One region of the Parasphingomonas caseinilytica genome, then DNA from elsewhere that is predicted to be linked to it. Evidence: riboswitches for the same ligand, from Rfam matches in the RefSeq annotation. Region 1 holds a riboswitch; the other holds the start of a gene.

Region 1 (11,607 bases):
CCGCGGTGAAGGATTTCGCCGATCGTTTCAGCCGTGCGCTGGCACAGGCCGAGCCGGAGCGCTTCACCGCGACGATGTCGAAGGCCAAGCGCAAGGGCAAGATCTTCATCGACTGGCTGCGCAACCAGCGCGGTGCCACGGCGGTGATGCCCTACACCGTCCGCGCCCGCGCCGGGGCACCGGTCGCGGTGCCGGTCACGTGGGGCGAACTGGCCAACATCGAAACGCCCGCGCAATGGCATGTCGGCGACGAGCAGGCATTGCTGGAACGCGCATCGGACGCGTCGCTTGCCGGCTGGGGGGTGGCCCGGCAGGTGCTGCCGGACCTGTAACCCGCCCGCCGCATCAGCGCGCGTCGAGATCCTCCAACTGCTTCACCTGGTGCATCGGGCAACCATTGAAATCGGCGCGGTACCCGGCCGAATATTCATACGTATCACGTCGCGCACGGTTTACGCCGCCGAGCGGCTGGTGCGCGGCGAGGCCATGCCAAGGGCTGAATGCCAGCACGTCCTCGCGTGCCTGGCTCGCGCCGTTTTCCCATGAAAGTTGCGGTGCCACGCTCAAGGTCGCGACCGGGATGAACGGGCTGAGTTTCTCGTCCCACTCCACCGTCGGGTCTTCGACCGGCATCTTTTCGAGATCGGTGCACAATTGCACGCAGAATTGCCATGTGCCGCCATTCTCGATCATCCGCTCGCGCACATCCTCGCGCAGCGCGTCGGGACGGCCATGCACGTTGACGATATCGCCGCTCACCTCGGTCAGGCCGGCCGACACCGGACGGAGCGAGAATTTCGCAATATAGTCGCCGTACCGATAGGCGGTCTGAGAGAAATAGGTCTCGCCCAGCGGATGAACCTCGGCCGCGCCGCCCAATTGCGTGATCAGCGACGACTTGCCGCCCAGCGCCTCGATCGCGCTCTCGACCACGCGCAACGTAGCCGACAGCACCTTCTTTGCGCCCTCCGCCTTGTCGGTCGTCGCGGCCAGCAGCTTCAAATTCTTGAGGAACGTCGCCGGATCCGGCGCGCCGAAGACGGGACCGTTGACCATCAGGAAATCCTGCTCGCCATCATCCGATCCTGGCAGACGGTCGCCCGGCACGCCGAACACTTTGAGCGAAAAGCCCCGACCCGAGCTGACCGCGTCGTCCAGAATATCGCCCGGCGCGGTCGAGATGCGCAGCACCGCTTCATATTCGCCACCCTGCGCAAACAGGCCCTGCGCCAGCTCGGGCGGCAGATCGTCCAGCACGGTGAACGTGCCGGTGACGATGCCATGGCCCTTGGCATGCACGCTGCGCACGGCATGCCCGTAATCCTTGGACGTCGTATCGAGGATCGTCTTGAACGCGCCTTTCAAGCCCTGGATGGTTTCACCCTCGTCGGGCTTCGGCTGCTCGACGGACGGGGAGTAGGGGACTGGGCTGGTCATTGGCAGTTCCTTCGCGCAGGATTTCCCTCGCCCAACGCGTCAGGGTTCATTTCGGCGCAACCCGCAGGAATATTCTGCAATTATTTCTTGGAGATAGCGCGCGACCGGCCATCGTAATCGACCGCGACCATGACGAATTCGGCCGATGCGGCGTGGCGGCGCTCCGCGGTCAGCAGATCTTCCGACCACAATTGCACCGCCACCCGCACCGAACTGCGCCCGCTCATGCTGACGCGGGCGATCAGTTCGATCATCTCCCCCTCCCGGATCGGGACGCGGAAATCGATCCGGTCGGACGCCGCCATCACCATCACCGCGCGGGCGTGGCGCGTCGCGGCGATGAAGGCCGCTTTGCCCAGCATGCGCAGCGCATCGCCGCCGAACAGGGTGCCGTAATGGTTGGTCTGCGGCGGGAACACCATGTCCATCATGTGCAGTGCGTCGTCGTCCGCCACCGGCAAATCCGGCATGATCGGGGGCAGGGGGCCGCCATCCCCCCGTTGCGTGACCAAAGTGAAGAGACCGCGCGTGCACAGCCGCCGCTCGCCGCTGAGCAACGCCTCCGCTACCAGCTCGACCTCGACATCGCAGGATCGCGCGCCCACGCGCACGATCCGCCCGGTCGCCTCGATCAGTTCCCCTTTCAGCGCCGGCGCGGTGAAATCGATGCGCTGCGAGGAGGCGGTGACGAACGGCGCGCGGCCATGGCGCGAGGCGGCGAGGAACGCCACCTTGTCCATATGCGCCAGCGCCACGCCACCGAACAACGTGCCGTGATGATTGGTGTCCCCCGGAAAGATCATGTCGATCAACCGGACGACGCCCGTCGAACGCGTCACCGTCTCCATCGCCTTACGCCGCGACCAGCAGGTCGGCGCGCAGCGTCCGCGCCGCCGCGACCATCGCCGCGATCGCCGGCTTCACCTCTTCCCACTTGCGCGTCTTCAGCCCGCAATCGGGATTGACCCACAATTGGTCGGGATGGAGGTGGAGCTGCGCCAGCCGCATCAGCGCGACCATCTCCTGTTCGCCCGGCACGCGCGGCGCGTGGATGTCGTACACCCCCGGCCCGATCGCGCTCGGGTAGCGATAGCGCGCAAAGCCGTCGAGCAGCTCCATCTGCGATCGCGCCGTCTCGATCGAGATCACATCGGTGTCCATCGCGCCGATCGCCGGCAGGATGTCGTTGAACTCAGAATAGCACATATGGGTGTGGATCTGCGTCGCGTCGGCCACGCCCGCCGCCGACAAGCGGAAGCAGTCGACCGCCCAGTCGAGATAATGCTGCCAGTCGCGCTTGCGAAGCGGCAGGCCTTCACGCAGCGCGGCTTCGTCGATCTGGATCGCCTTGCAGCCCGCCGTTTCGAGATCGCTCACCTCGTCGCGGATCGCGAAGGCGATCTGGCGACAGGATGCCTCGCGCGGCTGATCGTCGCGCACGAACGACCAGTTGAGGATCGTCACCGGCCCGGTCAGCATGCCCTTCATCGGCTTGTCCGTCAGGCCCTGCGCATAACGCCACCATGCGACCGTCATCGGTTCGGGCCGCGAGACGTCGCCGAACAGGATCGGCGGCCGCACGCAGCGCGACCCGTAGCTCTGCACCCAACCGCTCACGGTGAAAGCGAAGCCGGCGAGTTGCTCGCCGAAATACTGCACCATGTCGTTGCGCTCGAATTCGCCGTGGACGAGCATGTCCAGGCCGATCTCCTCCTGCCAACGCACCGCACGCGCGGTCTCCTCGCGCAGGAAGGTCTGGTAATCGGCATCGCCCAGATTGCCGCGAACATGCTCCGCGCGGGCGTGGCGCACCTCGGCGGTTTGCGGGAACGATCCGATCGTGGTGGTCGGGAAGGCGGGCAGGTTCAGCACCGCCGCCTGTGCCGCGATGCGTGCCGGGTGGCCCGAACGCCGCTCGCGCTGATCCGGGGTGGCATCGGCGACACGTGCCGCGACCTTCGGATCGTGGATGCGTGGCGAAACCTTGCGCGCGGCGGCGGCATTGGTCGAGGCGGACAGCGCGCTTGCGACGCTCGCGCGGCCATCGTTCAAGGCGCGTTTGAGGATCGAGAGTTCCTCGATCTTCTGCACCGCGAAGGCCAGCCACTGCGTCACCTCGGCATCCAGCTTGCGCTCCAGCGCGAGATCGACCGGCACGTGTAGCAGCGAACAGGACGGCGCGAGGATCAGGTCGCGCGTCGCGGCGATCGGCGCGATCCGATCCAGCAATGCCGCCAGATCGGCCCGCCAGATGTTGCGCCCGTCGATCACGCCCAGCGACAGCAGCAGCGATTTGGGCGCGCTCGCCAGCACCGCATCCAGTTGCTGCGGCGCGCGAACCAGATCGACGTGTAGGCCGGCGACCGGCAGCGATGCGGCGAAGGACAGATTGTCTTCCAGCCCGCCGAAATAGGTCGTCAGCATCAGCTTCGGGCCGCTGCGCGACAGCCGGGCATAGGCACGCGTCAACGCCTTGCGCTGCTTCTCGTCCAGATCGAGCACCAGCACCGGCTCGTCGATCTGCACCCAGGCGGCACCGGCATTGGCCAATTGCCCGAGGATGACCGTGTACAGCCCCAGCACCTCGTCCAGGAAATCGAACGGATCGACGTCGCGGCCCTTCGCCAGGCTCAGCCACGTAACCGGGCCGAGCAGCACCGGGCGCGTCTCGAACCCCTGCGCCTTGGCCTCGCGATATTCGTCGACGATCTTCGGCGTGTTGAGCGCCAGTTTCTGTCCGGCGTGCAGCTCGGGCACCATGTAATGATAATTGGTGTCGAACCATTTGGTCATCTCGCACGCCGTCTGGCTGGCATGGGCGTGGCCGCAGCCGTCGTCCGCGCCGGTCGTGCCGCGCGCCATCGCGAAATAGGTCGCCAGATCGGCCTCGCCATGCGCCGCATCGTACCGCTCCGGGATCGCGCCGAGCATCACGCTGGTGTCGAGCACATGATCGTAGAGCGAGAAATCATTGGAGGGCAGCCAGTCCGCGCCGAGCGAACGTTGGCGCGCCCAGGCGGCGGTGCGCAAGGCGGCGGCGGATTCGAGCAGGTCGGCCTCACCCGACTTGCCGGACCAGTAATGTTCGAGCGCGAATTTCAGTTCGCGGCGCGGGCCGATGCGCGGGAAGCCCAAGGTGGCAACAGTGACGGTCATTCTTCATACCCCGATGAAAAGCGGGGCAAAAGACAGGACACGAGCAGGACGCGCGAACGGACAAGGCCCGGCCGCGGCATGCAAGCGACCAGCCCGGACACCCCGCCGGTGGACGTTATCGCGTCGGAGGCAGGTCTCCTGGCTCGCGGGTCGTCACGTCGGCCTGGCCTTCCCGACGGCTCGCACCGTCAGTGACACTCGATGGCCGCCGCTCGCCGCTTACAGTTGCGGGGGCAGCGCCGGCATTGCTCCGCTTCCCGAAAGAAGGGGGGAGCGCACCGGCTTCCCGTCTTAGCTCCGTGCATCCGCATGCACGGAGAACCTCGACCCGCTAAGCATCCCAGCATCGGGGGGCGGGGTCAAGACATCATATAAAGAAATCTTTATATGATGTTCGGCGCGAGGATCAGGCGGCCACTTCGACCATGCAGGTCTTCGCCGGACCCTCGGCCAGCGCATCGGCCAGTTGCAGCAGGCCGTCCGCGCTTTCGGGGCAATTGGGGCGGGCCTTGGCCGCAGTTTCCTGCAATGTCGAAACGATCGATTTGACCGCGTGGCGATCGATCGTTCCGCTGCGGCGCAGGCCGATCAGGATGGCTTTCAGGGCGAGATGTTGTTCGCATTGCACCGGCATTCTCCTAAAAGAATCGACCTCTTGGCGGGTCGTGGACGGTCACATCGTATCACTTGGCGCCGGTTCCTAGCAAGGTTGCGACCATGATCGAGCGCCCTTCACGTCCGAAAATCACAAGTGCGATATCCGAGTATATTGATTTGTGATTTCGAACGTCTCAAGTTATTTGAAGAACATGATGAATTTCACGTAATATAATGACGTCCATATTCCCATTTTAGGATTATCGATGCGAGACATTGCTACATCTATATTTTCATAAATCGTTTTATGACACGAAAATAGTCGATCAATACTATTTGTGTTACATCCGTCGTAACAATCCTGACCCATATGAGCTGTAGCGGCCCCGTTAACGAGTTTCGAAAAACCAAAGGGGCTACACATGCGTTCTCACTCCAACCTCCGGTTGCGCCTGCTGCTCGGCACCGCGCTGATCGCCGCGACCGCAGCACCGGCCTTCGCCGCCGAAACGCCGGTGGCCGCGGCGGCAACGCCGGTTGCCGATCCCGTTCCTGCCGCCGATCCCGCGCCGGCCAGTGACGATCAGCTGACCGAGGTCGTCGTCACCGCGACTCGCCGCGAGACCAATCTGCAGAAGACGCCGATCTCGATCAGCGTGCTCAGCACCCAGGCGATCGAGGATCGCCACGTGCTCAGCCTGTTCAACCTCGCCGACGGCTCGATCCCGTCGCTGCGCATCGCCACGTTCGAGGCGCGCCAGTCGGCGCTGACGATCGGTATCCGCGGCATCGTACCCTACGATCAGAACCAGACCGCCCGCGACGGCGGGGTCGGCGTCTATATCGACGGCGTCGCGCTGGGCAAAACGCAGGGCCTGAACGCCGCCTTGTTCGATATCGAGCGCATCGAAGTGCTGAAGGGCCCACAGGGCACCCTGTTCGGCCGCAATACCGAAGGCGGCGCGCTCTCGCTCGTGTCCAAGGCACCGAGCGGCGTGTTCGGCGGTCGCGTCACCGGCGGCGTGGGCAATTACGGCGCGCGCAACGCCGACGTGCATCTCGATCTGCCATCCTTCTACGACATCTCGCTGAAGCTGGACGGCGTGTACCAGCATCAGGATCCGACCGTGAAAAACCCGCTGTCGGGGGCCACCGGCTGGAACTATTACGATCGCAAGGGCGGCCGGATCGCCGCCCGCTGGCAGCCGGTCGACGGCTTCACCGCCGATTTCGCCTATGATTACGCAAAAGACGAAAACACGCCGCAATACAGCCAGTTGATCAACTACAACCCCAACGGCTACCGCGTTGGCACCTACACCAATCCGCAGACCGGCGTCGTCGGCACGCAGCTCTACGTGCCGGGCACCGGCACCGCGGTGGCACCGACCGCGTGCGGCGGCACCATCCTGGCGACCAACCCCGCGCCGCAGATCTGCATCGCGCCCAAGGCACCCTTGGTCGGCGTGCATCCCGAGCGTCAGAGCGTCGCCGATGTCGGCGTGCCGCAGCAACCCAGCGTCGATATCACGCACGGCTTCTCGGCCAATCTGAAGTACAAGCTCGCACCCGGAATCGAACTGCGCTCGATCACCGCGTGGCGCGGCGTCAGCACGGATCAGTGGGACAATTCGGGCGGTCCGGAGCGCAGCTCCTTCTCGCCGAACACCACCGGCGCGAACGGCACGTTCAGCCGCTACAGCCTGTCGTTCCTGCGCCAGAACCAGTTCAGCCAGGAATTCCAGGCGGTCGGCAGCTTCTCGCAGTTCGATTACGTGGCCGGTGCCTATTATTACACCGAACATGCGACCGAATATGCCGCCACCCCGCTCACCAACCAGTGGAACATCGACGGCACGGCCTACACCATCCGCAGCCCGATCGTGACGGGCACGGTGACGGGCGCGAACTCCGGCTATCAGCAATTCGCGCCGTCATGCACGAACACGCTCGCCGCAACCGTCCCGCAATTCACCAACAGCTGCCAGTTCATCACCCGCGCCAGCGAAGCGTACGATCACAATTATTCGCTGTTCGGCAATCTGACCTGGACGCCGGATGCCCTGGACAGCGTCCACATTACGGCGGGTGGCCGCTGGACCAAGGACAAGCGCCGTGGTCGCCTCTACGTGGTCAACAACGCGGTTCAGGGGTTCACCTTCGCGAACAGCGTCAGCCGCTTCGATCCGATGTTCAACATCGCGTTCGACGCGACGCCGGACGTCCACCTCTACGCCAAATACGCCACCGGCTTCCGCGCCGGCGGTGCCAACGATCGCTCGCAGAGCTTCAACGCGTTCGGCCCCGAATCGGTCAAGTCGTACGAAGTCGGCGCGAAGATGGACTTCCTGGATCACCGGGCGCGCCTGAACCTGGCCGGCTACATCATGGATCGCAGCAACACCCAGTTCGACTTCGATCTGTTCGATACGACCGGCGGCAGCCCAACCAACGGCGCGCACATCGAGCAGACCCAGAATGCCGGCAACAGCAAGATCCGCGGGATCGAGGCCGACCTGACGGTGAAGCCGGTCACCGGCCTGACGCTGACGGCATCCTATGCCTACACCTACTGGAAGGCCCCGTCGGCGGTGAACTCGATCACCGGTGGCCTGCCGCAGCAATTGTACATCGTCTACACGCCGAACAACGCCGCCTCGGGTTCGCTCGATTACGAGATCCCGCTGGGCGCCGAGAGCACCAAGGTGCGCTTCCACCTCGACGGCAATTATGCGAGCAGCCAGTACAGCTTCCAGCTCGAGCCGACCAAGACCGACGCCAGCTTCGTGATGAACGGCCGCCTCGCGCTGGCCGATATCGCGGTGAACGATCACAACAAGGTCACCGTATCGGTCTGGGCGCGCAACCTGCTCGACAAGACGTATATCTATCGCCGGTCGGCCGCGAATTCCTCGCCGGTGCTCAACTATAACGGGTCGACTTTGGTCTCGACCAATTACGGCGGGATCCTCGGCGATTACGCCAACTTCAATCCGCCCCGCACCTGGGGCCTGGAAGTGTCGGCGAAGTTCTGAACCTCTTCCCACGGTAAGTAAGACAGGCCCGGGCGGTGATCTTCACCGTCCGGGTTTTGTTTGTGATTTAGAGCTTGATGACTTTGGTTTGAATCGCGGTTTCCCTACATCGTCATTCCCGCGAAGGCGGGAATCCATACTGGCTGCACTGAGTGGGTCTCATGACGTGCTGTGATTATGGATTCCCGCCTTCGCGGGAATGACGGACGATAGTTCGAGCTCATATCACCAGAATCCAGCGGTCAGCCCGCCAGCGGCAGTTCCACCACCGCGCGCAGGCCCGGCGTGGCATCCTCCAGTATCAACCGCCCGTCATGCAGCCGCGCGATCGCATCGACCAAAGTCAGCCCCAGACCCTGGCCCGGCAGCACGCCCGACGACTCGCCCCGGCCGAAGCGGCGCACCATCGCCGCATGCTCGCCCGCCGGAATGCCCGGCCCGTCGTCGGCAACGATCACCGCGACCGTATCGCCGCGCATCTCCGTCCCGATCGCGATGTGCGTGCCGGGCGGCGTATGGCCGATCGCGTTCTCGATCAGATTGACCAGCATCTGACGCAGCAACGCGGCATCGCCCCATAACGGCATCGGCATCGGCATCGCCGTCGCGGCGGGCAGGGCAAGCGCGCGCCCCGCATCCTCGGCCACCGCCTGCAAGCCTTCGCCGACCTCGATCGCCAGCGCACCGATATCCAGATCGGCGAAGCGCTCGCGGCGATGCCCGCCCTCCACTTCCCACAGCCGCATCATGCTGGCGAACACCTCCAGCACATCGTCGGTCTGGGCCAGCAGACCCTCGATCTCGGCGGCCGCCACCGGCGCGCCGCGCGATTGCCGTTCCAGCGTGGCGGTGCGCGCGCGCAGCCGGGCAAGCGGGCTCTTCAATTCGTGCGCCACGTCCTTGGCGGCATGCTTCACATTGCCCATCAGCGCCTCGATCCGGTCGAGCATGCGGTTGAACGCGGCCGCCTGCCGGTCGAATTCGCTGCGGCTGCCGTCCACCGGAACGCGCTGGCGGATGTCGCCGGCGATCACCGCATCGACCGTCGCCTGCATCGCCCGCATCCGCGCCTTGATCGCCAGCCAGATACCGATCGCGCCGCCGATCACGATCAGCGCGGTCGTGCCCAGACTGGCGAGTTGTACCCGGAACAGCAGCGTGTCGAAGCCGTCGATCACATCGTTGTCGGAGACGAGCACCAGCGTCCCGCCGCCCTCGATCCGCCGAACCAGTGCGCGCCCGTGCGCCACGCCCGGAACCTGTGCCTCCGCGCCGAAATGCGAATAGCCCGGCGGCGGCATCCGGCGCAGGTCGAGCTTGCCGGCAATGTGCCGCCCGGCGGGATCGAACAGCGCGTAATACAGGTCTGCCGTGTCGTGATCCTCTTGCGCCGTCGCGATCCGCCCGGCCATCGCCGCGATATCGGGCCTGTTCCCGGCCACCGCCGCCGCCTCGGTCGCCAGGCGGCGATCGACCTCGACGCCCAGCGCCTTGTGCGTGACGACGTAACTGGTGATGCGCACCACCACCAGCGCACAGAGGATGATCGCGACGTACAGCGTCAGGATCGCCCGCAGCGAGCGTGGTCGTATCACGATCGGGGCCGCATTACGGGTTGCTTTTCAGCATGTAGCCGACACCGCGCAGCGTCACGATCGGATCGGTTTCGTCGGCCGCGTTCAATTGCCCGCGCAGCCGGCGGATATAGGATTCGACGATGTTGGTGGTCGGCTCGAAATCGTAATGCCACACATTCTGGTACAGCATCTGCCGCGTCACCACGCTGTCGGCATTGCGCACCAGTTCGCACAGCAACAGGAATTCCAGTTTCTGCAGGCTGAGCAGCCGTCCGCCGCGCGTGGCGCGGAACTTCACCTCGTTCACCTCGATGGCGCCCGCGCGCATCACGCCCGAATCGCCGGCATGCGCGGTGCGGCGCAGGATCGCCTTCAGCCGTGCATCGATCTCCGCCGGGGCGGCTGGCTTGACCAGATAATCGTCCGCGCCGGCCTCCAGCCCGGCAAGCCGCTGGTCGAGATCGCCGAGCGCCGTCAGCATGATGATCGGCACGCCGATGCGTCGCTCGCGCAACAACCGCGTCACGTCCACGCCGTCCACGAACGGCAGCATCACGTCGAGCAGCACCGCGTCGAACTTGCCTTCGGTCGCCAGCGCCAGCGCGGCGCGTCCATCGCCGGCCAGCGCGGTTTGGTGGCCCAGTTCCTCGACATCGGCCACCAGCTGCTTGGCGGCGCGCGCATCGTCTTCGACAATCAGCAATCGCATCGCTCTGGCCCCGCCCGTCATCGGCCCAGCAATCACAGTTTTATCGCAACGATTCAATGCCCCGAACACGCGAACGCGTTCACGCCCGTTGCGGCTATCGGACGCAAAGCCTAGACCCCGCCCAAGAGGATGGAGAGAGCATGACGCCCGATTTCGATTTCGCGCTGGGAGAGACCGCGGACATGATCCGCGAGACGACGCAGCGCTTCGCCACCGACAAGATCATGCCGCTCGCCAAGACAATCGACGCCGAGGACTGGTTCCCGCGTGACGAACTGTGGACGGCGATGGGCGAACTCGGCCTGCACGGCATCACCGTCGAGGAGGAATATGGCGGCCTCGGCCTCGGCTATCTCGAACACGTCATCGCCTGCGAGGAAGTGTCGCGCGCCTCGGCCTCGATCGGCCTCAGCTACGGCGCGCATTCGAACCTGTGCGTCAACCAGATCGCGCGCTGGGCGAACCCGGAGCAGAAGGCGAAATACCTGCCCAAGCTGATCTCGGGCGAACATGTCGGCAGCCTGGCAATGTCCGAGGCGGGGGCCGGCTCCGACGTCGTCTCGATGAAGCTTCAGGCGCGCAAGACCGATAGCGGTTACGTTCTCAACGGCACCAAATTCTGGATCACCAACGCGGCCTATGCCGATACTTTGGTGGTCTACGCCAAGACGGGGGAGGGGAGCCGCGGCATCACCACCTTCCTGATCGAAAAGGATATGCCCGGTTTCTCGATCGGCCAGAAGATCGACAAGATGGGCATGCGCGGATCGCCCACCGCCGAGTTGGTCTTCGACGATTGCGAGGTGCCCGACGAAAACGTCATGGGGCCGATGAACGGCGGCGTCGGCGTGCTGATGAGCGGCCTGGATTACGAGCGTACCGTGCTGGCGGGCATCCAGCTCGGCATCATGCAGGCGTGCCTCGACGTGGTCGTACCGTATGTGCGCGAGCGCAAGCAGTTCGGGCAGCCGATCGGCAGTTTCCAGCTGATGCAGGCCAAGATCGCCGACATGTACGTCGCGCTCAATTCCGCGCGGGCCTATGTCTATGCCGTGGCCAAATCGTGCGACGCGGGCAAGACGACGCGCTTCGACGC
Region 2 (11,607 bases), on a different contig from region 1:
ATCGTCGCGCCGCCTTCCTGCCGGATCACCCGCGCCTCGACATCGTAGAGCGCGCTCAGCAGCACATCGGTGAACATCGCGTCCGCCGCGCCCTGCCCGACGATCCGCGCGCCCTTCACCGCCACGACATCGTCCGCGATGCGCAGCGCCAGATCGAGATCGTGCAGGGCGACGATCACCGTGCAGCCACCATCGACGAGCGCGCGCAGCCGTCGCGCCGCATCGAGCGCATGGCGCGGGTCCAATCCCGCGGTCGGCTCGTCGACGATCAGCACCTCCGGCGCGCCGACCGTCGCGCGGGCGAGCATGACGCGGGCGAGTTCACCGCCCGAAAGCTGCGTCGCCGGGCGATCGCGCAACTCCATTAGATCGTAACGCGCCAGCGCCGCATCGATCTTCGGCTGCCACGATCCGGGCAGTCCGCCGAACGCCGGCAGATGCGCGGTCAGGCCCAGGGCGACGACGCGCTCCACGCTGATCGCCCAGTCGATCCGCGGGTTCTGCGGCAGATAGGCCCGCCGCATGGCCAGCGTCTTGCGCGAGAACGACGATAGCGCCTCGCCGCCCAGCGTCACGCTCCCGGCCTCGACCGCCAGCAGCCCGGCGGCGACGTCCAGCAACGTCGATTTCCCCGCGCCGTTCGGCCCGATCACCACCGTCAGCCGCCCCGCCACGAACCGCGCATCGGCGGCATCGAGCACCACACGCCCGCCGCGCCGCACGGTGATGCCCTGCACCGCCAGATCGCTCACGGCGCGGTCCTCCGCACATGCAGCACCAGCCACAGAAAGAACGGCGCACCGATCACCGACACGAACACGCCGAGATGGATTTCCGTGCCGAAATCGAATATCCGCGTCGCCAGATCGGCGGCCAGCACGATCAGCGCGCCGACGATCGCCGCCGGCACCAAAGTCGCCCCCGGCCGATGCCCGACCAAAGGCCGCACGATATGCGGCGCGACCAGCCCGACGAACCCGATCGCCCCGGCAACCGCCGTCGCCGCGCCGACGCCCAGCGCCGTGCCGAGCAACGCGAGCAACCGCGCCCGCCCGACATGCACACCCAGACTCTCGGCCGCCGCCTCGCCCAGCGACAGCGCATCGAGCGCACGGCCCGTCAGCAACAGCAACACCACGCCCGTGAGGATGAACGGCCCCGAGAGCAGCACATGATCCCAGCTGCGATCCTTGAGCGACCCCATTAGCCACGTCATGATCTCGTACGCCGCGAACGGATTGGGCGCGAGATTGAGCGCCAGGCTCACCCCGGCGCCCGCAATGCTCGACATCGCCACGCCCGCTAGGATCAGCGACAGCGTACCCCCGCGCCGCGACAGGACGAACGCCACCCCCGCCGTCGCCAAAGCCCCGGCCATCGCGAACACCGGCGTCGCCAGTCCAAAACTCGCGGCAAACCCATAATAGATCGCGATCACCGCCCCGAGCGACGCGCCCGAAGACACGCCGAGCAACCCCGGTTCGGCCAACGGATTGCGCAACAACCCCTGCAATACCGCGCCCGAAAGCCCGAGAATCCCCCCGACCATCACCGCCAGCACGACACGCGGCAGGCGCACCTCGACCAGGATCAGCCGATCGAGACTATCGCGCGGCGCCCCGAGCGCCCGGATCACCTCCCCTGGCGTCATCCAAACCGACCCGGCGAGCAAGGACGCGAACGCCAGCCCCACCAGCGCGATCAACAGCAGGATCAGCCACCGCGCGCTCACGACGTCACCGCCGCGACCTGCCGCCGCAATGCGACCGCCGCATCGCCGATCGCCGGCGTTCCGCAGATCGTCGCCGATTGCGCCACCGTCAGCCGCTTCGCCGCCGGCCAGAAGCGCCGCACCAGGGGATGCCCGGTGACGTTGTCGCCCAGCGACCCCTCACGCGGATCGGCGACACCCCTTATGATGAAGTCCGGTTTAGCGCGCAACAAAGCCTCGATCCCGCCGCGCGCGCCGACCCTCGTCAGCCCGGCGGCATCGACGATCGCGGACAGGAACGGACTGTCCCCCATTCCGTCCCGTCCCCAGGACGCGACGGTGATCGGCTTCGCGCCGCGCACCGGTGCCAGTTGCGCATCCATCCGAGCGATCAGCGCCGCGCCGCTTTGCTCCACGCCCAGCGCCGCCGCCAACACGGCGACATTGCGCCGTATCCCCGCGACATCGCCCGAATCCGCCAGCTCAAGCACCGGATAGCCCAGCCGCCGCAACATCGCCCGCCCGCCGGGATTGGAAAACGTATCGGTCACGATCAGGTCCGGCCGCGTCCGCGCGACCTCCTCGACGCTGCCGTGATTGGCCGCCACGCGACGCGCCGCCACGAACTGCGCCGAATAGCGCGGGTCGCGCGACAACCACGTGACGGAGGCGATCCGCCCCGGCGGCAGCAGCGCAAGCACCAATTGGTCTGTGCACTGGTTCAAACTCATCACCCGCATCGGCCGCGCGACCGACACGGGCTTGGCCGGCACGCCCACACCGCAGCCACCCAAAAGTCCGGGTAGCAGCAACGTGAGCCATGCCGGCCGCACTTTCATCAGAAGCGGGCCTTCACGCCGCCATACGCGCCGCGACCCGGCGTGGCGAAGCTGAACACCTCTTCGTAGCGCTCGTTGAACAGATTCTCGACGCGGCCGAAGACCGAGAAGCGATCGCTCAATTTATATTCGGCGTTCAGGTTCACCAGCACATATTCCTGCAAGCTCACCCGCACCGGAATGAAGCTCGGATTGGTAAAGGCGACATCGTCCTGCCGTCCGTTGTAGCGCACGGTCAGCGTGGTCGAGAATCTTTTGTCCATGCTGAACACGGTCGTGTTGAAGCTGCCGATATGGTTCGGGCGGCGCACCTCGACCGTGCCGTTTTCGCGTGCGTGCAGATAGGTGTACGCGATGTCGAAGCGTAGCTGATCGATCGGCTGGGCCGAGGCGAACACCTCGACGCCCTTCTGCCGCGACAAGGTCGTGCGGTTGGCCGGCGATGCGACGAATGTCGGTGCCGGGAAGGTCGTGTAGATCTCGTCTTCCAGCTTGCTGTCGAAATAGGTCGCGCCGATCTTCGCCTTGCCGCCGGCGATCTCCTGATCGAGGCCCGCTTCCCAGCCCTTGGACTTTTCCGGCTTCAAATTCGGGTTGCCGATGTAGCGGCCGTCCGCATAGGCGAAGAGTTCGAAATAGCCCGGATTCTTGACGCCGGTGCCGTACGCGCCATGCGCGCGCAGCCCGAACGGCAGACGGTATCCGGCCTGCAGGCGATAGGTTGTCACATCGGCGAAGCGATCGTTCTGGTCGCGACGGATCGACGCGCCCAGCACCAGAGCATCGGCGATCGTGCCTTCATACTGGCCGACGAAACCCCAATTCTCGGTCGATTTGCGCCCGCTGAACGCGAACGGCGAGACGACCGTATTCTGGAATTCCTCGCGCTCGTAATCCACCGCACCCGTCAGTTTGCTGCGAAACTGGTCGCTGCCGAACTGGAAGCTCGATTCAAGCGATCCCTTGTAGCGGCGGCCCTTGTCGCCGTAATCCACGCCGAACGCGCTGTAACCCGTGCGGGTCGTGTCGGCGATCTGCCCGGTCAGCGCGGTGTTCCACTTGCCGTCGGCCAGCGACAACGCCGCGCGCAGCAGGCCGTAATAGGCCTTGTTGCGGAAATGGCTGCCGGGCGTATCGACGATGTAGCCGAACTTAGGACCCGAAAACGCCGTGTCGTTGCTCAGCGCATCGGTGTAGCTGTAGCGACCCACGCCGGTCAGCTTGAAGATGTCGGACGGCGTCCAGTTCACCTTCGCGCTCGCGCCTACCCCGGTGTAACCCACATTGCGTGTGCCATCCCGCGCGGTCGGCGTGCCATTGGTGCGATAGAGCGTGCCGGACAATGCGTAATCCAGCGTCCCCGCCACGCCGCCGAAGCGCGCCGCGCCCGCCGCCGTGCCGAACGATCCGCCTTCTACGCGGGCGCTCAGGCCCTGCGATTCGGTGCCGGTCGGCGTGATGTACTGGATCACGCCGCCGATTGCGTCCGAACCGTAGAGCGACGATTGCTGCCCGCGCAGCACTTCGATCCGCGCCTTGTCGTCAGCGATCAGCGTGCCGAAATCGTACTGGCCCTGATAAGGGTCGGACGCCTCGATTCCGTCGATCAGGACGAGCACGTGATTGGCTTCGGTGCCGCGAATGCGGATGTCGGTCAGGCCGCCGATCGAGCGGTTGACCGCGACACCCGGCACATCGCGCAGGATGTCGGACACGTTGCGCGTCTGGCGTTCCTCGAGTTGCTCGCTGCTCAACACCGTGATGGATGCCGGCAGATCCTTGACGGCGATGCCTTCGCCGGAGCGCGATGCGGTGACTGTGATGTCGTTGCCCTCTGCATCCTTGGGCGGCAGCGAGGCGTCGCTCTGCGCGAGCGCGGGCGTGGCGGCGACAAGCGCCAGCAGAGATACGAAAACGGTCTTCATAATGTTAAGTCCCCCCGCGCCATTCTGGACGAAGCGACTGGGGCCGTTTGCCGCGTAAAAACGCGAACGACGGCGACGATTCAGCCGAACGGACGCGGAGCCCGGCTGCCTCGACACCGTGTGCGGCCCCGGCCGCACGGTTCGGGAACCCGGCAAAGCATGACTTTGCCTGGGACCCGGTTCGTCGCTCGAACGGACTCGTTCCGTGCCCCGGCCATCCCCTGGATCCGAGAGCATGAGCGACAGCGCCGGCAGGTCTCCTGGCTCACGGGTCAAGGCTCGATGCACGCCTTCCCAGATCGTCAGATCCAGTGGCTGCCCCGCCGGCCCGTTCAAGGGGCCTGGGCAGGACGTGTGCATCGCGCTCTCCGCTTACAGTTGCAGGGACAGCCGCGGCTTTGGGAGGATATCCTCCCGCACCGCATTCCACATTTGAGCCCCTTGCGGGGCACCGGCGCGATCATTCGAAGCCGGATGGTTCGCACCCGGCTTCGATTGCGCCCTTAGTGGAAATGCTGCGCTGCGCAAACGAAATCGGCGCGGGCAAGCGGCGCTGGAGCACGATGGGTTCACCCTGGATAAAGATGAATTCAAACGGAGCCGTTCGTGCTGAGCCTGTCGAAGCACGTGTTCCATGATCGCCGGTCGTGCTTGGAACACGTCCTTCGACAAGCTCAGGACGAACGGAGATGGGATGATCCAACCTCACGTCATCATGCACCAGCACGGACCGACATTTAGGTTTTGGATGGCTTCGAAGGCGGTTTCTCCCCTAAAAAACCGTCACCCCGGACCTGCTCCGGGGTCCACCGTGCCGCGAACTCGGCAATCAAACGATTGTTCGTATCGAAAGCCGCTTGGTGGACTCCGGAACAAGTCCGGGGTGACGGAGAATTTGGAGGAACTTCCAAAAACAGTGAATGTCGATGGGCAGTAACGGCCCATCAAGAGATGCACCGAAGTATCGCCCCGGTCAGCCGTGGCCCGTGCGCAGGTTGAGCACCACCACCCCGAGCACGATCAGCCCGATCGCCGCCAGCGCGATCATGTCCAGTTTCTGGCCATAGACGATTCACGCCACCGCCGTGACCAGCACCACGCCCGCCCCGGACCAGATCGCATAGGCGACGCCGATCGGGATCGAGCGCAGCGCGAAGGACAGGAAATAGAAGGCGGCGGCATAACCGATCACGACGATCAGCGAGGGCCACGGCCGCGTGAACCCTTCCGCCGACTTGAGAAAGGACGTGGCGATCACTTCCGACAGAATCGCCATCGTCAGCCAGATCCAGTTCGGCACGGCTCAGTTCCCGTCGATATCCGTCGCGGCCGAGCGCAACACCGTTGCAAGCCGCGCCGACCATTCCGCGCATCCGGCCGTCGTCCCGATCAAATCCTGCCGCACCTCGATCTCGGCATAAGGTCGCTGCGCCGGATAGGCATGGCGCGGCACGGTATAGTCGATCGTGTCCATGCTGTAGGGCTGATTGTCGCCCACCGTCAGCGCCTCGTCGGTGCGCAACGCGGCGAGCAGCGCCTGCGCGAATGCCGTATCGCCGCCATCGTGCAGCACCCCGACCTCCCATGGCCGCGCAATGCCCTGCATGGCGGGCGTGAAGCTGTGGAGCGCGACGAGGATCGTCCCCTGCCCCGCCGCGTCACGCCGCGCGATCTCCGCGCCGATCGCTTCCTGATACGGCGTATGGATCGCCGCCACGCGTGCGGCGCGCTGGCTGGCATCCAGATCGCGATTGCCCGATACAACGGTCAGGTCGCTGACCTCGGGCATCGCATCGGCCCGCGCGGGATCGCGATTGCAGTCGATCACGAGGCGCGAATAGGTCTGCCGCACGAACACCGCGTCCAGCGCCTCGGCCAGCATCGGCCCCAATTCGCCGATGCCGATATCCCAGCCGATGTGCCGCACAAGTTCTTGCGGTGGCAGGCCCAAAACGGCGAGACTTTCGGGCACCACATTCCCGGCATGGTCGCCGATCAGCAGGAAGGGCGACGCTCCACCCGGATTGATCACCTGCACCGGCGATGGATCGTTCGCGCCCAGCAATGCCGCCGCCATGTCGCTGTCCTTCCTAACCGTCCGCCGCTCGTCTAAGCCTTAGCCCACATCATGAACACCGTCCTAAACATCACCCGGTCGATTCTCGGCCAGCCGTGGCGCTGGCGCGCGCTGGAAACCGATACGCGCGATCCCGGCTTCGCGCCCGACGATCTCGTCACGCAATTGCTGCTGTCGCGCGGTTGCCCGCGCGAGGATCTGGAGGCGCACAAGGCCCCCAGTATCCGCAGCTTCATGCCCGATCCGTCGATCTTTCGCGATATGGACAAGGCCGCCGAACGGCTCGCCGATGCGATCGCGCGCAAGGAATCGGTCACCGTCTTCGGCGATTACGACGTGGACGGCGCGACCTCCGCCGCGCTGATGATCCTGTTATTGCGCGATCTCGGGCTGGAGGCGAAGGCCTATATCCCCGATCGCCTGATCGAAGGGTACGGCCCCTCGGGTGCCGCCATGCTGCGCCTGAAGGCGGAGGGCGCGGACCTGATCGTCACCGTCGATTGCGGCGCGCAGGCGTTCGACGCGCTCGATGCCGCGCGCGATGCCGGGGTCGATGTGATCGTGGTCGATCACCACAAATGCACGCTCGCTTTGCCGCACGCGCATGCGCTGGTGAACCCGAACCGGCTCGATGAAGCGGAGGGCGCGGCGCATGGGCATCTCGCGGCGGTCGGTGTCGCCTTCCTGCTCGGCGCGGCGCTGATCCGCGTGATGCGCGCGCGCGGGGCCTTTGCCGACATGCCCGAACCGCGCCTGCTCGATCTGCTTGACATCGTCGCCTTGGGCACCGTGGCCGACGTGGCGCAGCTGCGCGGCCTCAACCGTGCGTTCGTCGCGCAGGGGCTGAAGGTGATGGCGCAGCGGCGTAACATCGGCCTCAACGCCCTGATCTCCGCCAGCCGCCTGACCCGCGCGCCGACCGCGCAGGATCTCGGCTTCGCGCTGGGGCCCCGCATCAACGCCGGCGGCCGGGTCGGCAAGTCCGACCTCGGCGTGCGCCTTCTCACCACGCGCGATCCGCAGGAGGCCGCCGGAATCGCCGCCGAACTCGATCGGCTGAACGAGGAACGCCGCGCGATCGAGGGGATCGTGCAGGAGGCCGCCGACGCGCTGGCGGGCGTGGCCAGCGAGCGCGCCGTGCTCGTCGTCGCCGGGCGGGGCTGGCATGCCGGCGTGATCGGCATCGTCGCCGGTCGCCTGAAGGAGAAATACGGCCGCCCGGCGATCGTCATCGCGCTGGACGAGAACGGCATCGGCAAGGGCTCGGGCCGCTCCGTGTCTGGCGTCGATCTCGGCGCGGCGGTGCTGTCGGCTAAGGATAGCGGCCTGCTTGTCGCGGGCGGCGGGCACGCGATGGCGGCCGGATTGACGATCGCGGAGGACCAATTGGCTGCGTTCGGCGACTTCCTCGAATCGCGCCTGGCGGACGCTGTGGCCCGCTCGATCGGCGACCGCGCCCTCCTGCTGGATGCCCTTTTGGCCCCCGGCGGCGTCACGCCCGCATTGGTCGAAGCTTTGGACAAAGGTGGCCCCTACGGCATGGGCTGGCCACAACCCCGCATCGTCGCCGGCCCGGTGCGGATCATCAAGGCGGACATCGTCGGCAACGGGCATGTCCGCATCATCATCGCCGGCGACGACGGCCGTTCGCTAAAGGCCGTCGCCTTCCGCCAATCCGGAACCGCGCTCGGTGCCGCCCTGCTCGGCGCACCGCCCCATCGCCGCCTATGGCTCGCCGGCCGCGTGAAGATCGACGATTGGGGCGCGAAACCCGCCGCCGAACTCCATCTCGACGACGCGGCTTGGGCGGATTGAGCAAACAGGCAAATCAGCGGGTTGACCAGCGCGGCGCATTTCCCTAACCGCCTCCAACCAACCGGCGCTGCCGGCATGGCCCCTTCGTCTAGCGGTTAGGACGCGGCCCTTTCACGGCTGAAGCACGGGTTCGATTCCCGTAGGGGTCACCAGCGTCAAGCGAAAAATGGCGGAAGCCCGCGCCTTTTCTGTAGATGCGGCGGATTGGAACCACACTTGCTCCCACAGAATGTTTGGTTTTTTACGGGCCGTTGCGGAGCGTCATGAGCTTTTTTCGGACGGCCACTCAATCAGCCGAGCATAAAATGCGTCGTGTCGGCTTCGACCCATACTAGTCGTTCCGGATCGATTTACCGCCGGCCGAAACCAGTCGCTCGTTCCTCACCTAATTCGTTATTAGCAAAACGATTCGAGGCGATGTGGCGCTCGCCAAAGCCGAAGCCACCGACCGTTGCGGCCATCTCGTCTACTACCAGACTGCTCACTTCGCCGCTATCGTTCTAGCTGCGACCGCCGTTTTCTGGCCGTGATCAACGAGTACTTATATTTACGGGAGGGGGGTTGCATCCGACGCATGCCGTTGACGCTATTTGCCTCGTCACTTCCGGATCGAAAGTAATTTTGACGAACTGCCGTAAAATTTTGTTCGGTGTGGCCGACTTTCAACGGTAAAATGTCTGAGCAGCGCCGATACGCTAAAATTTTTGTCATCGCGGACGCCCCGGTAAATACGTAGGAGACCCAGATCGATTGCAATGCCTCGTGGGCATCGCAACTTCCGATCAGCGCATTGTAGATTTTTTGGAGCCAACCGTGCCAAGCAAGACCCCTGCGACTCTCGAGGTCCGAATTGCAGTTCCGGGAGACGTACTGGGTATCTTGGCGCTGATCAGCCGCGCTTATCCTGGAATAGAAAATTACAGCGCTGGCCAGATCAGCGGTCAGATCAACAATTTTCCGCAAGGCCAGTTCGTTGCCATTTTTGAAGGCGCGATCGTCGGATATTGCGCGTCCTCGCGCATCGACGAGGCGATCGCTCTGTCTCCGCATGATTGGGCAACCATCACGGGCAACGGGTTTGGCAGCCGGCACGACGCCACCGGCGACTGGTTGTACGGGATCGAAATGGCGGTCGACGAAGGTCACCGCGGGCTACGCATCGGCAAACGCCTTTACGAGGCACGACGCGTGCTGGCTGAGCGCCTGGAACTGCGTGGAATAGTCTTCGGCGGGCGTATGCCGGGCTATGCCCGCACTAAAGCAAAGGTGACAAGTCCTGATGATTATCTTGCCCGGGTCGTAGCCGGGGAGTTTCGCGATCAGGTAATCGGATTCCAGCTTTCGAATGGCTTCACGCCGCTTCGCGTGCTGGAGCGATATCTCCCGTTTGACAAAGCGTCGGACGGGTTTGCCGCGCATATGATCTGGCGCAATCCCTACGTCGACCCAAACGAGCCAGTCGCATTTCGCGTACCGCGCGATGTTGAAAGCGTCCGGCTCGCTACCGTACAATTCCAAGCACGTGCGGTCGACGACTTTGCCGCCTTCGTCAAAAACGTCGAATATTTCGTCGATGTTGCTGCGGAATATCGTTCGGACTTCGTAGTTTTTCCCGAGCTGTTCACTATGTCCCTGCTATCGTTTGAACCAGAAGTGCTGTCACCGATCGAAGCAATCGACCGGATGACGGAGCACCGCGCGCCCATCGTCGCCGAGCTTTCGCGGATGGCGTTGCGGTACAATATAAACATCATCGGAGGGTCGCATCCGACGCGCGTCGAAGACGGGAGCGTCCAGAACATTGCCTATGTGTGCCTTCGCGACGGATCGATCCACTCCCAGGAAAAGATCCACCCAACCCCAAACGAGGCATATTGGTGGAAAATCAAGGGAGGCAACTCCGTCGACGTAATCCAGACCGACGTCGGCCCAATCGGCGTTTTGATCTGCTACGACAGCGAGTTCCCCGAACTTGCGCGCCGCCTCGTCGACGAGGGTGCTCGTATCATCTTTGTTCCGTTCTGCACCGATAATCGCCAAGGGTATATGCGGGTGCGATACTGCGCGCAGGCACGCGCGATCGAAAACCAGTGTTTTGTGGTACTGTCAGGTAACGTCGGCAATCTCCCCGGCGTCGATAACATGGATATTCAATATGCTCAGTCCTGCATTTTGACACCCTGCGATTTTCCGTTTGCTCGCGATGGCATCGCTGCTGAGGCCAGTGAAAATATCGAGACCGTAACGATAGCCGACGTGAACTTGGCCGATCTCACCTGGGCGCGCGCTGAAGGCACTGTACGCAACCTCGCCGATCGACGCTTCGACTTATATCGGATTGAATGGAAAGAAGGTGGCAAACGCGATACCATCATACCCGAAGCGCGCCCACGCGGCACCAAAGCGCCTGGTGGCGGTTAGTCGTAGGGACGAGCTTTTTAGATCGGCATGTTCGGATTCGCGATCTGGCCGAATCATTGCTGACCTCAGCAAACTCAGGCGCGCAAAGAAATATTCTCGTACGGGATCGAAATCGCGGGAAGTGCTGCAAGCATCGGCTGAGCAAAAATGAAGCCCTGAATATAGCGGACGCCCAGTTGTGTCAGCGTGCTTAACTCAGCCTCGGTTTCGATGCCCTCTGCGATCACTAGGATACCCATTGCCGCCGCTAGCTTAATGACGGCATCGACGATCATTCGCCGTGGCATGCTGACTTCGATCCCACGGACAAGTTCCATGTCCAGCTTAATAATATCCGGCTGAAATCTTGCCAATAGGTTCAGGCCGGCATGGCCTGCGCCAAAGTCATCGAGCGCCGTGCCAAAACCCATTTGCTGATAACTTTTAACAATGTGCGCGATGTGTGCGGGATCGACCATCTCTTCGTTTTCGGTGAATTCGAAAATCAGCCTCGATGTCGGTAAGCCTACAGCCTTCGCGGTTGCCAGGGTCAACTTGATGCACGCCGCGGGCGAATAGACTGCATTTGGCAAGAAGTTGATCGAAAGTTTTGCCCCGCTGTTTAGGATGCCTGCGGCCGTCGCCAACTCAATTGCGCGAACCCTGCAACGCTGATCGAAAGCGTAACGGTTGCCTGGGGTCACCTGCGCAAGAACGCTCGCTGCAGATTCGCCAGACGGACCACGCACGAGCGCCTCATATGCGAAAGGAAGCTGCGTTGTCAGATCGACGATCGGCTGAAATGCCATCGAGATTTCAAATTCCAAAGCGTCGCCGTTT

The links. Region 1 has a riboswitch for cobalamin ahead of metE (5-methyltetrahydropteroyltriglutamate--homocysteine S-methyltransferase). Riboswitches for the same ligand answer to the same signal wherever they lie in the genome.
Region 2: another riboswitch for cobalamin. It lies ahead of U1738_RS00400 (TonB-dependent receptor plug domain-containing protein); the one in region 1 lies ahead of metE (5-methyltetrahydropteroyltriglutamate--homocysteine S-methyltransferase).

What each region holds. Positions count from the first base shown of each region.
Region 1 is NZ_JAXOJL010000003.1:137,310-148,916, reverse strand. Features, by position in the region: gene ligD (DNA ligase D) at 1-332, shown strand, start outside; gene U1738_RS08970 (catalase family protein) at 346-1,437, opposite strand; gene U1738_RS08965 (acyl-CoA thioesterase) at 1,518-2,276, opposite strand; gene metE (5-methyltetrahydropteroyltriglutamate--homocysteine S-methyltransferase) at 2,290-4,593, opposite strand; cobalamin riboswitch at 4,704-4,934, opposite strand; gene U1738_RS08955 (hypothetical protein) at 5,000-5,221, opposite strand; gene U1738_RS08950 (TonB-dependent receptor) at 5,613-8,225, shown strand; gene U1738_RS08945 (sensor histidine kinase) at 8,468-9,820, opposite strand; gene U1738_RS08940 (response regulator transcription factor) at 9,834-10,511, opposite strand; gene U1738_RS08935 (isovaleryl-CoA dehydrogenase) at 10,652-11,607, shown strand, end outside.
Region 2 is NZ_JAXOJL010000001.1:86,195-97,801, reverse strand. Features, by position in the region: gene U1738_RS00415 (ABC transporter ATP-binding protein) at 1-752, opposite strand, end outside; gene U1738_RS00410 (FecCD family ABC transporter permease) at 749-1,732, opposite strand; gene U1738_RS00405 (ABC transporter substrate-binding protein) at 1,729-2,550, opposite strand; gene U1738_RS00400 (TonB-dependent receptor plug domain-containing protein) at 2,550-4,475, opposite strand; cobalamin riboswitch at 4,709-4,946, opposite strand; partial or broken gene U1738_RS00395 (DMT family transporter) at 5,449-5,775, opposite strand; gene U1738_RS00390 (N-formylglutamate amidohydrolase) at 5,779-6,552, opposite strand; gene recJ (single-stranded-DNA-specific exonuclease RecJ) at 6,604-8,367, shown strand; tRNA gene U1738_RS00380 (tRNA-Glu) at 8,445-8,519, shown strand; gene U1738_RS00375 (GNAT family N-acetyltransferase) at 9,181-10,788, shown strand; gene U1738_RS00370 (EAL domain-containing protein) at 10,863-11,607, opposite strand, start outside.